Regions from separate parts of the Kineococcus deserti genome, predicted to be linked through region 2. Evidence: riboswitches for the same ligand, from Rfam matches in the RefSeq annotation. Region 2 holds a riboswitch; each other region holds the start of a gene.
What was found. A riboswitch is a leader RNA that binds a small molecule or an ion and turns the genes downstream of it on or off. The one in region 2 is predicted to bind S-adenosylmethionine.

Region 1 (5,295 bases), on a different contig from region 2:
GTCGAGCAGCCACACCGCGACCGGGACGTTGGCCAGGCCGTTGACCAGCACCAGCCCGAGCGCGGAGTTCGTCAGGTCCGCCTGCTTGAGCAGGTAGTACAGCGGCAGCACCGCGACGATCGGGGGAGCGCAGTAGCTGGCCAGCAGCAGCGTCTGCAACCGCTCACCGCGCTGACCGGCGCGGGCGGTGACGTACGCCGCGGGCACGGCGACGATCGACGTCAGCAGCGTCGCCCCGATCGCGACGACCCACGAGTTCGCCAGCATCGTCGACAGCGGGACCGTCTCGAACGCGGCCCGGAAGTTCGACCACACGAACACGCTGGGCAGCCACCCGCCGTTGGCGATGTCGTCGACGCTGCGCAGCGAGAGCGAGACCATGAACAGCATCGGCAGCAGCGCGACGAACGCCACGAGCGCCAGGACCAGCCGCAGACCCCCGCGGCGCAGCACGGCCGCGCTCACCGTGCAGCCCCGACTCGCTCGGTCGAGGCGCTCGAGCCGGCGCCTCCCTCCGGCGCCGCGCAGCGACTTCGTCGGCGCGTCGCCTGCGTCCAGGCGCCGACGCGCCTCTGCTCGCTCACTGGTCGGCCTTCACGGCGCGCGCCCGCAGCAGCGTGACGACGGTGGTCAGCACCCCGACGACGAGCCCGAAGACCAGCGTCTCGGCCGCTGCGGTGCCGATCTCGTAGCTGCCCCGCATGCCGGTCCGGAAGATCTCGAAACTGCTGACGATGGTGGACACCCCCGGCCCGCCCTGCGTCACGACCGTGACCAGGTCGAAGACCTTCAGGCCGATGACCAGTTCGAGCAGCAGCACCGAGAACACGTTCGGTGCGATGACCGGCCACACGACGTTCGTGAACGACCGGAACGTCCCGGCCCCGTCCAGGGCGGCCGCCTCGCGCAGTTCCTCGGGAACCCCGAGCAGGGCCGCGAACACCAGCAACGTCACCAGCGGGGTCCACTGCCACACGTGCATGACGACGAGCGCACCGAACGCGCCGACGCTGTCGCCCAGCGGGTTGGCCCCCGGGAACCCGAGCGCCGAGAACAGCCCGCCGAACGCCCCGCCGACCGGGGCCAGCATGAGCTTCCACGCCACCCCGACCATGACCGGTGGTGTCACCAGCGGCAGCAGCAGGATCGTGCCGACGACGCCGAACCGGGTGCCCCGCGCGTGCAGCAGCAGCGCCAGCACCACTCCGAGGGCCGTCGCCGCCAGCGCGGCGACGACGGCGAACACCACCGAGCGCACCAGGGAGCCGGCGAACGCCACCGACTCCCAGGCCTCGACGAAGTTGTCGGTGCCGGTGAAGACCTGCAGCGGTTTGGCCAGCGACGACTTGGTGAACGCCAGCGCCACGACGAACAGCGTCGGGTAGACGAGCATCAGGGCGAGCCCGGCCAGGCTCGGCGCGGCCAGCCACGTCGAGACGTGCCCCGGGCGGTGCCGTCCGGGGACGGCGCGCCGGGAGCCGTTGCCGCGCTGGCGCGGCACGGTGCCGCGTCGTTCGTCCAGGAGCGTCATCCGAGCGTCTTCCCCCAGCTCTCGGCGGCCTTGTCGAGCGCGGCCTGCGGGTCCTCGGTGCCCTGGATGGCCAGCGCGAGCTGGTCGACGAGGTCCTGCAGGGCCTTCGGCGCGCCGGCCTGCTTCGGCCACACCAGCGGGTCGCCCGTCAGGCCCTCGCGGATGACGTCGGTCGCCTTCCCGGCGGCGGTGGCGTACTCCGCCGACTCCAGCACGCTCGTGCGGGCCGGGTCGATGCCCGACCCGGCCGTCGAGGCCAGCAGGAAGTTGCGCTCCCGGTCGGTGGCCCACTTGATGAACGCGGCCGCCTTGTCCTGCTGGGACGAGGCCGTCGAGACGCCGAGGCCGAAACCGGAGTCCAGCGCCGAACGCGGTGTCGTGTTCGACCCGCCGACCGGCAGCGTCACCACGCCCCACTTGTCGACGATCTTCGAGCTGGCCGGGTCCTGCGCCTTCAGCCCCAGGTCGGTCCAGGTGTCGAGCATCGCGCCCTGACCGGCCAGGAACGCCGAGTTGGCCTGGTCGAAGCCGGTCTGCAGCGGCGTCGGCAGCGCCGAGGGCGCCACGGTGATGAGGTGCTGCAGCGCGGCCAGCCCCTCCTGGCCCGCGAACGCCGGCCCGCCGTCGGCGTCGACCAGCGTCCCGCCGTACCCGGCGAGGCGGTTGATGAAGGAGCAGCCGAGGATCATCGGCACCTGCTGGCCCTCGACGATCGCGCCGTAGACGCTGCCGCCGGAGTCCTGGGTGATCTTCGCCGCGGCGGCGTCGTACTCGTCCCACGTCGTGGGCGGCTGCACGCCGTACCGCTCGAAAACCTCGGCGTTGTAGTAGAGGACGTGGGTGTCGCCGTCGAAGGGCAGGCCGTAGCGCTTGCCGTCCAGCAGCGTGTACGGGTCGTAGACCGACGGGAGGAAGTCGTCGGTGCCGATGTCGCCGTTCGCGCCGATCCAGTCGGTCAGGTCCACGAGGGCGTCGGCGTTCACCAGCTCACCGAGGCCGAAGTAGAAGTAGTCGAAGACGTCGAACTCCCCGTCGCCGCCCTGCACGTCCAGGATCTGCTTGCTCGTCAGCTGGTCGTAGGGGATCGCGGTGACCTCGAGCTTGCCGCCGAACTCCTGCTCGAACGCCGGCCCGAGCAGGTCGGTGAAGGCCAGCACGTGCGGCTGGTTGACCATCAGCTTGATGGTCGCGCCCTGCAGGTCGACGGCCTGCGCGGCGGCCAGCCCGGAGGCCGACTGCTCCTCACCGCAGGCGGCGAGCGCACCGAGCGCGCCGATGCCGAGGGCGGAGGACAGCACCCGGCGGCGGGAGGCGATCAGGCGCGAGGTGCTCGTGGGCAGAGGGGTGCGACGGGGCGCGGACATGGGTGTGCTCCGGTGGGTGGGCGGACGGACGTCCGTCGGGGGTGCGCGCGGTGGCGGCGCGCTCGGGAGGGGTCTGGGGGAGGGACTGCGCTGGTCAGAGAGCGCGGAGCGTCCCCCGGCGCATCGACGAACCCGGGGTACAGGTCATCGAGGCCGTGCGCGAGAGGTCGACGTGGTAACGCCGGGTCAGACGGGTACAGCTGGTCACAGCGGTTCCTCCATCGCCCCTGGCGGGAGCACCTGCCGCTCGCGCGGTGGTTGCTGTGGCGTCGACGAGCCAGGTCTCTCGGCCACTCTGGATGGGTGTTGATCAGACCGTAGCGGACGCGGGGGCCTCCTGACCACGTTCCTGCCGGATCGGTGCGAAGGGTCACCTGCGGTCGGCTGTGCCACACTGGCGGTGGCCGAGCGTTCCCCACACCGGGCGCGCGGCCCGCCGTCGAGACCGCCGCCTGGTGCGCGGGTCCCGGGCAGCGCCGCGGTCTGGTGGAAGGACCTCGCAGGCGCCCCGGCCCTCGTGCTGGACGACGACCGCCGGCGGCACGGGCGGAGCACGCGTCGCGCGAACCCGCCGGTGCACCGAGGACTTCCGTCGGGTGCGGGACGACCCGCCCGGCGATTCCGACGAGGACGCTCGAGCGGCCGCGGGTTGACCGGTGGAGCGGACGCTGCGGGCGAAGCGGAGCAACCCGTGACGACCACACCTGAAGAGAACGCCGCCGCAGCTGCCGCGGACGAGAAGACCACCCCCGCGACGAAGCCGCGGCGACGTCGCGCGGCCAGTCGTCCCGCCGGCCCGCCGGCGCACGTCGAGGCCCCTGTCGAGACCACCGTCGAGGCGGAGACGCCCGCCCCCGTGACCGTGCCGGCCCCCGACGCCCCCGCGGTCGAGGCACCCGCTGCCGAGGTGCCCGCTGCCGAGGAGGCGGCCCCGCGCCGCCGCACGCGCCGCGCCACCCGCAAGGTGGCCACCCCCGAGGTGAGCCCCGAGCCGGTCGCCGAGCCGGTCGCCGAACCGGTCGCCGCGGCCGAAGCGGCCGCCGAGCCCGCCGCCGACGAGGCCCCGGCCGAGCCGGTCAAGGCTCCTGCCCGGCGCCGCCGCTCCCGCAAGGCCACCGCTGCGCCCGTCGAGCCGACCGTCGAGCCGACCGTCGACGTGACCCCGGCGGCTCCAGAGGCGACGCCGGTGCCGGAGGTGGCCGAGGTCGCCGCCGTCGCCGAGGACGTCCCCGTCGAGGAGGCGCCCGTCGAGCAGCCCACCGGGGCCGGTGCGGCCCCGGCCGAGGCGCCCGTCGAGGAGCAGGTCGAGACCCGATCCGAGGCCCAGCCCGAGACCCAGCCCGACCTCATGGACGACCCGGTGCTCCTGCGCGCCGCCGGGATGGCCCGCGGTGGCCGCCGTGAGCGCACCGACGCCGAGCGCGCGGCCGACGCCGCCGCCCGCGCGACCGCCCTGTTCTTCCAGGCTCCCGAGGCCGAGGAGGCGCCTCGGCGCCGTCGCCGCGCCTCCGCCCCGGCCGGCCCGCCGCCCGGAGCCGACCAGGACGCCCTCGACGTCTTCGCCCGCCGCGCCTTCGAGACCGGGCAGGCCGACCAGGACGAGACCGACGAGGTCGACGAGGTCGACGAGGACGTGCTCGAAGGCACCGCCGACGACCTCGAGGAGACCCTGGACGACGCCGGCGCCGAGGACGACACCGAGGACGGCCAGGACGAGGACCGGGACGAGGACGGGGGTGCACCGCGCCGCCGCCGTCGCCGCGGCGGACGGGGCCGCCGCAGCCGCACCCGTGAGGACTCCGACGAGGAGGCTCCGACCGGGGACTCCGACGAGGAGGCCCGTGAGTCCGACGAGACCGAGGAGCCGGAGGAGTCCGAGGAGGACGCCGGCGAGGACACCGGCGAGGACGGCGAGGAGTCGTCGGGCTCGTCCCGGCGCCGTCGTCGCCGCCGTCGCCGCGGGGGGGCGGCCGACTCGGAGGAGACCTCGCCCGACGACCCGCCGAACACCGTCACCCGGGTCCGGGAACCGCGCCGGCCGCGCAGCACCGGCGGCACCGGCGGCACCGGCGAGGACGAGATCACCGCGCTGCGCGGCTCGACCCGCCTGGAGGCCAAGAAGCAGCGCCGCCGCGAGGGCCGGGAGGCCGGTCGCAAGCGCGCCATCCTCACCGAGGCCGAGTTCCTGGCCCGTCGCGAGTCCGTCGAGCGCGTCATGGTCGTGCGCCAGCAGGACGACAAGACCCAGATCGGCGTCCTCGAGGACGGGATCCTCGTGGAGCACTACGGCGCCAAGCAGGCGCAGACGACGATGGTCGGCAACGTCTACCTCGGCCGCGTGCAGAACGTGCTGCCGAGCATGGAGGCCGCGTTCGTCGACGTCGGCAAGGGACGCAACGC
Region 2 (5,295 bases):
GCCACGACCTTGCCGCCCAGCGCCGCCAGCGACCCCAGGACCACCGCCAGCGCGAGGCTGACGGCCGTGGCACCCAGGCCGATGGCCAGCGACGGCCGGGCGCCGTGCACCACCCGGCTCCACAGGTCGCGCCCGGCCTCGTCGGTGCCGAACCAGTGCCCGGGGCCGGGGGCCTGCAGCGCCTGCGACAGGTGCAGCGCCAGCGGGTCGGTGGTGTCGAGGGCACCGGGCGCGATCACGGCGAGGAGGAGGAACACCGCCACGAGCCCGGCCAGGTACACCCCCCACGGGTGCTTGCGGGGCGTGGTGACTCTGGTGAGAGTGAGAGTTGTCACGACTTCCCCTTGGCCAGGCGCGGGTCGATGAGGGCGTGCAGGGCGTCGACGACGAGGTTGGCGACGACGTAGAGGGCGGCGACGAGGACGACGACCCCGGTGACGATGGGCAGGTCCTGGTTGTTCACCGCGGTGACCAGGACCCGGCCGACGCCGGCGCGGGTAAAGACCGTCTCGACGACGACGGCGCCGGAGATCGTCGCGCCCAGCGCCCAGCCGGACAGCGTCACGGCCGGCAGCGCGGAGTGCCGCAGCACGTGCCGCAACCGGATCCCGGTGTCGCTCATGCCCCGGGTGCGCGCCGACAGCACGAACGGCTGCTGCAGCGACCGCTCGAACTCCGAGCGCGTGGCCTGGCCCATGAAACCGGCCAGCGGGACCGCCAGCGTCAGGGCCGGCAGCAGCAGACCGGTGGGAGAGTTGCCGCTGATGACCGGGAACCAGCGCAGGTTCAGCGCGAACACCAGCAGCAGGATGATGCCCAGCCAGTAGTGCGGCAGGCCCGCGGTGGCGGTGTCCACCGCCGCGCCGAGACCCGAGGCGCGGTCCCGGCCGGCGGTGAGCGTCACCCAGGCGACCATGATCAGCCAGCTGAGGGCGATGGCCGACAGCGTGAGGACCAGCGTGGGTGCGAGCTGCTCGCCGATGATGTCGGTGACGGGCCGGAACTGCTGGTAGGAGTTGCCGAGGTCGCCGCGCACCAGGCCGGAGAGGTAGTCGACGTACTGCTGCCACACCGGGTTCTGGAAGCCGTACTGCGCGTTGATCTCGGCGAGTTCTTCGGGAGTGCGCTCGATGGGCTGCCCGGCGCGGATGTTGAAGATGATCGTGGCCCGGTCGCCGGGCAGGACGACCTGCGCGAGGAAGGCGACGGTCGCCGCGCCCCACAGGACGACGACGGCGCCGGCGACGCGGCGCGCGACGGCGGCGGCGAGCCGGCGGGTGCGGTGCGAGCGTGTCTCGACGGGTTCGGCGGAGAACCTGACGTCGATCGTCTCAGCGGACGAAGTGGGCATCGTAGAACACCGGTCCTCCCTGTGCGTTCTCCTGCCAGACGTCCCGCAGTTCGGGGTTCACCGCGAGCGTGCTGAGCCGGTCGAACAGGCCGATCGCCAGCGCGTGGTCGGCGATGTACTCCTGCGCCTGTTCGTACAGCGCGTTCTGCGCTTCGACGTCGGCGGTCTGGTTGGCGCGGTCGATGAGGTCGGCCAGGCCGTCGTCGTCGAAGAACGCGGCGTTGTTGCCGTTCGGCCACTCCTGCGTCGCCGGCCGCCAGTTGACCCAGAGGATCCCGGCGGTGACGGCCGTCCAGTACCCGGTCGCGATGTCCCGCTCGTCGGGTTTCGTGTACTGCCCCGAGAAGAACCCGCTCGGTGGCACCGTGACGAGGTCGACGGCGAAACCCGTCGCCTTCGCCTGTTCCTGCACGCCCTGCAGGATCGAGGCGCCGTCGGCGTTGATGATCGTCCCGGAGTTGTAGGGCAGGACGACGCTGAGCCGTTCGCCGTCCTTGGTGCGGGTTCCGTCGGCGTCCCGGCCTGTCCAGCCCGCCTCGTCCAGGAGGCGGTTGGCGGTGTCCAGGTCGAGGTCGTAGGCGTCGGCCGCGGCCTGGCTGTACCCCGGGGTGGACTGCGAGACCGCTCCGTTGCCCTCGTAGGGGATGACGCCCCGGCCGATCGTCTCGACCAGCGAGCGGCGGTCCAGGCTGTAGGCGAAGGCCTTGCGCACCTTCTCGTCGGTGAACGGTCCCTGCCGGGTGTTGAACGCCAGCTGCTGCGGGCGGCCGCCGGTGACGTACTTCAGATCGGTGTACCCGTCGGCGCCCAGGTCGTCGTAGTCGACGGCGGGGACGTCGTAGATCGCGTCGGTCTCACCCGAGCGCAGCGACGCGACGCGGGTGGTCGCGTCGGCGATGAACTTCCACCGCACCTCCTGCACGTAGGCGGGCCCGGTGTGCTTCGCGTTCGCCGGCGGTGAGGTGTAGTTGTCGTTGCGGCGCAGCACGATCTGCTCGCCGCGGTCCCAGCGCTCGACGACGAAGGCGCCCGAGCCGATCGGCGCCTCGCAGTTCTGCTCCTTCGTCCGGGTCTGGAGAGCCTGTTGGGACTGGATGCCGGAGTAGCCCTGCGCCAGGTTCTCGGCCAGCCGCGGGTACGGCTTGGAGAGGTGCACCTGCAGCGTCAGGTCGTCCAGCGCCGCGGCCGACTCGTAGTAGCCCTCGAGCCACACCTTCGCGGTGGTGTTCCCGCCGCCCATCCAGTAGTCGAAGTTGTAGGCCACGGCCCCGGCGGTCAGCGCCGTCCCGTCGGTGAACTCCACACCCGGTCGCAGGTGGAAGGTCCAGGTCAGGCCGTCGGCCGAGGTCTCCCACGACTGCGCCAGCCACGGGACGGCGACACGGTCCTCGTCCAGGGAGGTCAGGGCGTCCAGGACCTGGGTCGACAGGTAGGCCTGCTCGATCCAGCCGCCGAACACGCAGGCGGGTTCCTGCTGGTGGCCGTAGACGACGGTTCCGCCGTTGACGCGCTGGGCGTCCGCGGCGGGTTGCTGGACCGCGCTGGAGCCGGCGCACCCGGCGAGCAGCAGGGCGGCGGAGGCGGCGAGGACGGTTCTTCGAGGGCGTGCGGGCATGCTGGAGGAACTCCTGGTGGGGCCGGGAGGGGAACGGGCGGGGGAAGTCCTAACGGCGACAGGTGGCGCTGCTGGTGCGCAGGAGGTCGACGTGCCGGCGGGCGGTCAGCACCGCGTCACGGGGGTGTGCCAACGTCTGCTCCTCGGGATCCGCACTTGTCGAACGTGTCGTTCGGCCGGGTCGTCACCTGGGGCACCCCGCCACGGAGGAGGGTTGCCGGACAGCGAGCCAGGGCTTCGCGCTGTCACTCATGACCTACGAAGAAACTATGAGGTTTCCGGAGCGGGTGTCAAGGGTCGATGGTGCGGCGCACCGGATCGACGGGAGTTTCCGCCGTCTTCGGGCCCTGCGCGCCGTTGCGCAGGCGGCCGGCCCGGGCACCACCCCGCGCAACCGTCCGGGTCGCGCGGGGCGGGGTTCGGTCAGCCCAGGACGTGCGGCAGCACGACGGCCTGCGCGGCCACGGTGCGCCCGTCGGTCGTCGTCACCGACGGACTGCCGTACAGCACGTAGCCGTCGGCCAGGGCGGCGCTCACCTTCTCGCAGAAGGAACGGTCGTCGGGGCCGGTCAGCAGGCGGTAGGTCAGCTTCTCGTCGCTCATGTCCCCACGGTAGTCAGGCCCCCAGCCTGTTCCTGGCCTCCTGCAGGTCCACCAGGCCCAGGGCCGCGTCGCACAGCGCGTCACCGCGCTTCTTCGGCGACCCCGGCGCCCAGCGCTTCTCGTCGTAGTCGCGGGCCGTGCGCGCCAGCGCCCCCAGGCTCACGGCCAGCTCGCGGTCCAGGCGCGCGCGCAGCTCCGCGGCCGTCGGGGCCGGCGGGCGCAGCGCGTCGCCCTCGCCGGCCCGCAGCTGGACGAGCACGTCGTGCTCCGGGCCGTCCTCGTGCGACCAGAACTGCACCGGACGCTCGACGAGGTGGTTCCACACGGGGGCGTGCGCGGAACGGAAGAACAGCTGCACCGGCTTCTTCTCCAGCCCCGAGGCGGTCAGCCAGTGCCCCGCGGCGGGGGGCCGGGTGAACAGCGCGCAGTCCTCCTCCGGCGCCGACGTCACCAGGGCCACGCGCACCGACCCGAGGTCGTCCAGGGAGTCCCGGCGCGGGCCCAGCAGGTCGCCGAAGACCCACGCCTCGGTGACGCGCAGCCGCACGATCGTCCCGGGCTGGCGGTCCATGTGCGCGCAGCGGTCGGCGACGTCCTCGAGGGTCCTGACGGCAGTGGTCCACTTCACGTGCCGCAGTGTGGCCCAGCGGGGCGGTGAGGTTGCGGGTCGGACCACCCGGGGGCCTAAGCTTCGCCGGTGGATTCGACCGAACTGAGAGCCCTGCAGAAGCCGTTGAAGGACTCCTACCGCGAGGACCCGGCGAAGGCGCTGGTGCCGGCCAAGGCCGTGGCGGTGCTGGACGGAGCGTCCATCGGGGTCTCGGTCGACGGCTTCGCCGGCACGACCCGCGCGGGGCTGCACCCCGCCGCCGGTGGTGACGGGACCGAGGCCTGCTCGGCCGACATGCTGTGCGAGGCCGTGGCCGCCTGCGCCGGGGTGTCGCTGCGCAGCGTCGCGACGGCCATGGGGGTGGAGCTGCGCAACGCCTCGGTGACGGCCGAGGCGCACTGGGACGCCCGCGGCACCCTCGGCGTCTCGCGCGAGGTCCCCGTCGGCATCACCGACGTGACCATCACCTTCGACTTCACCTCCGACGCCGACGAGGCGACCGAGGCCAAGATGATCTCCCTGGCCGAGCGCTACTGCGTCATCGCCCAGACGCTGCAGACCCCGCCGAAGGTCACCGTCGCCCGCGCCTGACCCCGTGATCGAGGACTGAACCCCGGTGATCGAGGACTGTCGAGTCCTTGATCGCCGGGGTTCTGTGCTTGATCGCCGGGGTGGATCAGCGGTGCAGGGGGAGCTCCTCCTGCCGCCGCACGGCGGTGCGGCCGAACAGCGAGACCACGACGAAGCCGAGGACGAAGGCGACGACCACGCCGAGGCCCGCGTAGGCCCACTCGCCCTCGCGGCCGCCGATCGGGCCCAGCAGGTAGCCCTGCCACGTCAGCCAGCTCGCGCCGGAGTTGGTGACCAGGCCCCAGCCGATGAACGTCGCGACGAGCATCGTGCCCACCGTCAGCCAGCGCACCGACCCGTACCGCCCCCGGGCGTCGAGCAGCTCCCGCTCGGCGTAGTCACCGCGCCGCATCGCCAGGTCGGCCAGGAAGATCCCCGCCCAGGCGGCGATCGGCACACCCAGGGTGATGAGGAAGCCCTGGAAGGGGGTGAGGAAGTCGGCGGAGAAGAAGGCGATGTAGACCGCGCCGGCGACCATCAGCGCCC
Region 3 (5,295 bases), on a different contig from region 2:
GAGCTGTGCGCGCGCACGGGTGCGGTGCTGCGCTGGGTGCCGGTGACCGACGAGGGCGTCCTGGACGTCGACGCGCTCGACGGGCTGGTCAGCGAGCGGACCAGGGTCGTCGCCTTCGCGCACGCGTCCAACGTGCTGGGTGGGCTCGCCCCCGTGCGGCGGTTCGTCGAGGCGGCCCGCCGGGTCGGCGCCCTCGTGGTGCTGGACGCCTGCCAGTCCGTGCCGCACCTGCCGGTCGACCTGCCCTCCCTCGGCGTCGACCTCGCCGCGTTCTCCGGGCACAAGATGCTGGGACCCTCGGGCATCGGGGTGCTGTGGGGGCGGGCCGACCTGCTCGAGGCGATGCCGCCGTTCCTCACCGGCGGATCGATGATCGAACTGGTGCGGATGGAACGCTCGACGTTCGCGCCGGCGCCGCAGAAGTTCGAGGCGGGGGTGCCGATGACGGCGCAGGCCGTCGGCCTGCACGCCGCCGTCGACTACCTGCGCGGTCTGGGGCCCGACGGTTCGGGGACCGCACGGGTCGAGGCGCACGAACGCCACCTCACCCGGCGGCTGCTGGCCGAACTCGCGGACCTGCCGTGGGTACGGGTCCTGGGGCCGCTGGACGCCGCCGACCGCGTCGGGCTCGTCTCGTTCGTGGTCGAGGACGTGCACGCCCACGACGTCGGTCAGCTGCTCGACGACGAGGGTGTCGCGGTGCGGGTCGGGCACCACTGCGCCTGGCCGCTGCACCGCCGGTTCGGGGTCGCGGCGACGACCCGGGTGAGTTTCGGGCCGTACAACCAGCCCTCGGACGTGGACGCCGTGCTGCGCGGGCTGCACCGCGTCCGCGCCCTGTTCGCGTGAGATTCTGAGCGGCGTGGACCTGTACCAGCAGCTGATCATCGAGCACTCCAAACGCCCGCACGGCGAAGGGCTGCGGGCACCGTTCGGCTCCGAGGCCCACCACGTCAACCCCACCTGCGGCGACGAGATCACGCTGCGCGTGCGTCTCGACGGGGACGTCCTGGGTGACGTGTCGTACGACGCGGTCGGGTGTTCCATCAGCCGGGCCTCGGCCTCGGTGCTGCACGACCTCGTCGTCGGCCTGTCCGTCGAGCAGGTCGCACCGCTGCGCGAAGCGGTGCAGCACATGCTCACCAGCCGCGGCGAGGACCCCGGGGACGAGGAGGTCCTCGGCGACGCCGTCGCCTTCGCCGGGGTGGCCAGGTACCCGGCGCGGGTGAAGTGCGCGCTGCTCAGCTGGTCGGCGCTGACCGACGCCCTGCTGCGCGCCTGAGCCGGACCGGGACGTCCGGCACCGTGACCGGAACGCCGGCCCGGGTAGCGTGCGTGGCGTGGAGATCCGCGAGTTCACCGACGCCGACTGGGTGCAGGTCTGGCCGTTCTTCGACGAGATCGTCGCCGACGGCGAGACGTACGCGCTGCCGCAGGGACTGACCTCGGAACGGGCGCGGCAGTTGTGGGTGGACGCCCCGCCGTGGGGGACCTTCGTGGCGGTGGAGGACGGGGTGGTGCTGGGCACCGCGAAGTCCGGACCGAACCGCCCCGGCGCCGGATCGCACGTCGCGACGGCCAGTTTCATGGTCTCGCCCGCCGCCCGGGGTCGCGGCGTGGGCCGGGCCCTGGCCGAGCACGTCCTGGCCTGGGCGCGCGAGGAGGGTTTCCTGGCGATGCAGTTCAACGCCGTCGTCGAGACGAACACCGCGGCCGTGGCGCTGTGGCAGGGTCTCGGGTTCGCCATCGTCGGCACCGTTCCGCAGGCCTTCGACCACCCCGAGCACGGCTACGTGGGACTGCACGTCATGCACCGCCTCCTCTGACCGATCCACCCCGGCGCCGACGGCCCCGCGCACGGAGCCCGGCGTCCTCGGCGTCCTCGCGCCCGGCACCGCGGTGGGTGCGGCCCCGCAGCCGCGACGCGTCGCACCGTCCTGGACCCGGTGCGGGCGCCCATGCCCTACGCTGACCGGACCATCCAGAGCGGCCGAGAGACCTGGCTCGTCGACGCCGCAGCAACCCCCCTCGGGAGGGTGCTCATGCCAGGACCGATGGGAGGAACAGTGGGTTACGCCGGCGACCTCACCCCGCGTGAGGCCTTCGACCTCGTCCGTGAGGACCCCGACGCGGTCCTCGTGGACGTCCGCACGGAGGCCGAGTGGCGCTTCGTCGGGACGCCGACGGCGCTGGGGACCGATCCCGTCCTCGTGAGCTGGCTGCCGGTCGACCCCGAGCGCTTCCTCGGCGAGCTGGCGACCGCCGGGATCACCCCGGGCAGCGACCGCAAGGTCGTCTTCCTGTGCCGCTCCGGGCAGCGCTCGGTGGCGGCGGCCGAGGCGGCGACGACGGCCGGGATCACGCCCAGCTACAACGTCCTGGAGGGTTTCGAGGGGCCGCTGGACGCCGACGGCCACCGCGGTGGGTCCGGCTGGCGCGCGGCCGGTCTGCCCTGGCGGCAGTCGTGAGCGACGAGCGGCGTCCTCCGCGTCGCGACGGAGCGGACGGATCCAGCACCGTGACGGACCGGGGGTGGCGGCCGGACACCACGGCCGTGCGCGCCGGCCTGACCCGGTCACCGTTCGAGGAGACCGCCGAGGCGCTGTACCTCACCTCCGGCTACGTCTACGAGACCGCGGCCGACGCCGAGGCCGCCTTCGCCGGTGACGTCGACCGGTACGTCTACTCCCGCTACGGCAACCCGACGGTGTCGGTGTTCACCGAGCGGCTGCGCCGGCTCGAGGGCGCCGAAGCGTGCTACGGCCTGGCCAGCGGGATGTCGGCGGTGTTCTACGCCCTCGCCGCGCTGCTCGGCGCGGGGGACCGGGTCGTCGCCGCCCGCAGCCTGTTCGGGTCCTGCTTCGCCGTCCTCGACGAGATCCTGCCGCGTTGGGGGGTCGTCACCGAGTTCGTCGACGGTGAGGACCTCGCGCAGTGGGAACGGGCGTTGTCGACGCCGGCGCAGGCGGTGTTCTTCGAGACGCCGGCCAACCCGATGCAGACACTCGTGGACATCGCCGCCGTCAGCGAACTCGCGCACGCCGCGGGGGCGATCGTCGTGGTGGACAACGCCTTCACCTCACCCGTCGGCCAGCGGCCGCTGGCGTTCGGCGCGGACGTCGTCGTCTACTCGGCGACCAAGCACATCGACGGCCAGGGCCGCGTCATGGGTGGGGCGGTGCTGGGCACGAAGGAGTTCGTCGACGGCCGGTTCCGCGAACTCACCCGGCACACCGGCCCGACGCTCAGCCCGTTCAACGCCTGGACGCTGGCCAAGGGGCTGGAAACCCTCAGCCTGCGGGTGCGGCACTCGGCCGCCTCGGCTCTGCGCATCGCCGAGCACCTCGAACAGCAGGCGGGCATCCGCTGGGTGCGCTACCCGCTGCTGGCCAGCCACCCGCAGTTCGACCTGGCCGAGCGGCAGATGGAACTGGGCGGCACGATCGTCACCTTCGAACTCGACGCCCCGGCCGGCCGCGGCAGGGAACGGGCCTTCGAGGTCCTCGACGCCCTGACGATCGTCGACATCTCCAACAACCTCGGCGACGCCAAGTCGCTGGCCACCCACCCCGCCACCACCACGCACCGCCGCCTCGGCGAGCAGGGCCGGGCCGCCATCGGCCTGACCGACGGGGTGCTGCGCCTGTCGGTGGGGCTGGAGGATCCCGACGACCTGCTCGACGACCTCACCCGCGCGCTGCGCTGACCCGACGACCGAACCCCTGAACGGAGCACCACCCGTGACCAAGCAGATCCCCGTCTCCCACGCCGGCAGCCTGCCGCGCACGCCCGAACTCATCGCCGCCAACGAGACCCGCCGGATCGCCGAGGACGGTTTCACCCTCGAGCGCACGCCGGAGTTCGACGCGCTGCTCACCGACGCGGTCGTCGACCTCGTGCAACGCCAGCAGGCGCTCGGCGTGACGATCGTCGGTGACGGCGAGTACGGCAAGGCCATGTCCAGCGCGGTCGACTACGGCGCCTGGTGGTCCTACTCCTTCCAGCGCGTCGCGGGGCTCGAGGTGACGGGCGAGGACCTGTTCACCCAGCCGGTCGTGCGCTCCGAACCCGGCAAGGTCGCCTTGACCAGTTTCCCCGACCGCCGGGACTGGACGATCTTCAAGGACGCCTACCAGGACCCGACGTCGGGCATCTCCACGGGCAAGAACGCCACGGCGTTCCCGGCGACGACCGGTCCGCTGTCCTACGTCGGCCAGGAGGCCATCGCCTCCGACATCGCCAACCTCAAGGCCGGCCTGGCCGCGGCGGGCCTGGAGGAGGGGTTCATCACCTCGCTGTCCCCGGGCAGCGGCGCGCGCATCTCCAACCGGCACTACGCCACCGAGGAGGAGCACATCTGGGCGTGGGCCGACGTCATGCGCGAGGAGTACAAGGCCGTCGTCGAGGCCGGGCTCACCGTGCAGATCGACGACCCGTCCATCGCGGAGAACTGGGACCAGATCAACCCCGAACCCTCCGTGGAGGACTACCGCGCGTTCACCCGCATCCGCATCGAGGCGCTGAACCACGCGATCCGCGACCTGCCCACCGAGCAGATCCGGTTCCACCTGTGCTGGGGCAGCTGGCACGGCCCGCACACCACGGACATCGAGTTCAAGCACATCGTCGACCTCATGCTCGAGATCAACGCCGGGTCGTACTCGTTCGAGGCGGCCAACGTGCGTCACGAGCACGAGTGGAAGGTCTGGCAGGAGGTGGAGCTGCCCGAGGGCAAGAAGATCGTGCCGGGCATCGTCAGCCACGCCACCAACGTCGTCGAGCACCCCGAACTCGTCGCCGACCGCATCGAGCGGTTCGCCTCCGTCGTCGGCGCCGAGAACGTCGTCGCCTCCACCGACTGCGGACTCGGTGGCCGCATCCACCCGCAGATCGCCGTCGCCAAGCTCGCCACCCTCGGCGAGGGTGCCCGGCTGGCCGGCGCCCGCCTGTTCGGCTGACGCGGTGGAACCCACGGAGAACTCCCCGGCAGGGCCCTCCCCGGAGGACAGGGCGTGGGCGCTGTGGCAGGACTCCCCGTGGGGCCGCCTGCGGTACCACGTCGTCGCCCGGGTCCTGGCGTCCTGGACGGCGGAACTGGGCGCGGGGTTGCGGGTCCTGGACGCCGGCGGCGGTGACGGGCGGGACGCGCTGCCGTTCGCCCTGGCCGGCCACGACGTGACGGTCCTGGACCGTTCCCCGGAGATGCTCGCCCTGGCCCGCGCCGCGGCCACGGCCGCCGGGGTGGTCGATCGGGTGCACACCGTGAACGCCGACCTGGAGGACCTGGCCGCACTG

Region 1: linked by a shared signal. The riboswitch ahead of ACRYR2_RS09925 (ABC transporter substrate-binding protein) and the one ahead of ACRYR2_RS02835 (putative leader peptide) in region 2 are both predicted to bind S-adenosylmethionine.
Region 3: linked by a shared signal. The riboswitch ahead of ACRYR2_RS10015 (rhodanese-like domain-containing protein) and the one ahead of ACRYR2_RS02835 (putative leader peptide) in region 2 are both predicted to bind S-adenosylmethionine.

Annotation. Positions count from the first base shown of each region.
Region 1 is NZ_JBJLSI010000009.1:118,170-123,464, reverse strand. Features, by position in the region: gene ACRYR2_RS09935 (carbohydrate ABC transporter permease) at 1-465, opposite strand, end outside; gene ACRYR2_RS09930 (carbohydrate ABC transporter permease) at 581-1,531, opposite strand; gene ACRYR2_RS09925 (ABC transporter substrate-binding protein) at 1,528-2,895, opposite strand; SAM riboswitch class I at 3,111-3,201, opposite strand; partial or broken gene ACRYR2_RS09920 (Rne/Rng family ribonuclease) at 4,142-5,295, shown strand, end outside.
Region 2 is NZ_JBJLSI010000002.1:180,379-185,673, reverse strand. Features, by position in the region: gene ACRYR2_RS02850 (ABC transporter permease) at 1-335, opposite strand, end outside; gene ACRYR2_RS02845 (ABC transporter permease) at 332-1,351, opposite strand; gene ACRYR2_RS02840 (ABC transporter substrate-binding protein) at 1,332-2,966, opposite strand; gene ACRYR2_RS02835 (putative leader peptide) at 3,016-3,078, opposite strand; SAM riboswitch class IV at 3,114-3,223, opposite strand; gene ACRYR2_RS02830 (DUF1737 domain-containing protein) at 3,390-3,569, opposite strand; gene ACRYR2_RS02825 (DUF7711 family protein) at 3,583-4,197, opposite strand; gene ACRYR2_RS02820 (OsmC family protein) at 4,267-4,770, shown strand; gene ACRYR2_RS02815 (purine-cytosine permease family protein) at 4,856-5,295, opposite strand, start outside.
Region 3 is NZ_JBJLSI010000009.1:140,890-146,184, reverse strand. Features, by position in the region: gene ACRYR2_RS10030 (SufS family cysteine desulfurase) at 1-849, shown strand, start outside; gene sufU (Fe-S cluster assembly sulfur transfer protein SufU) at 863-1,282, shown strand; gene ACRYR2_RS10020 (GNAT family N-acetyltransferase) at 1,341-1,826, shown strand; SAM riboswitch class I at 1,975-2,061, shown strand; gene ACRYR2_RS10015 (rhodanese-like domain-containing protein) at 2,067-2,468, shown strand; gene ACRYR2_RS10010 (O-succinylhomoserine sulfhydrylase) at 2,519-3,706, shown strand; gene ACRYR2_RS10005 (cobalamin-independent methionine synthase II family protein) at 3,741-4,958, shown strand; gene ACRYR2_RS10000 (class I SAM-dependent methyltransferase) at 4,963-5,295, shown strand, end outside.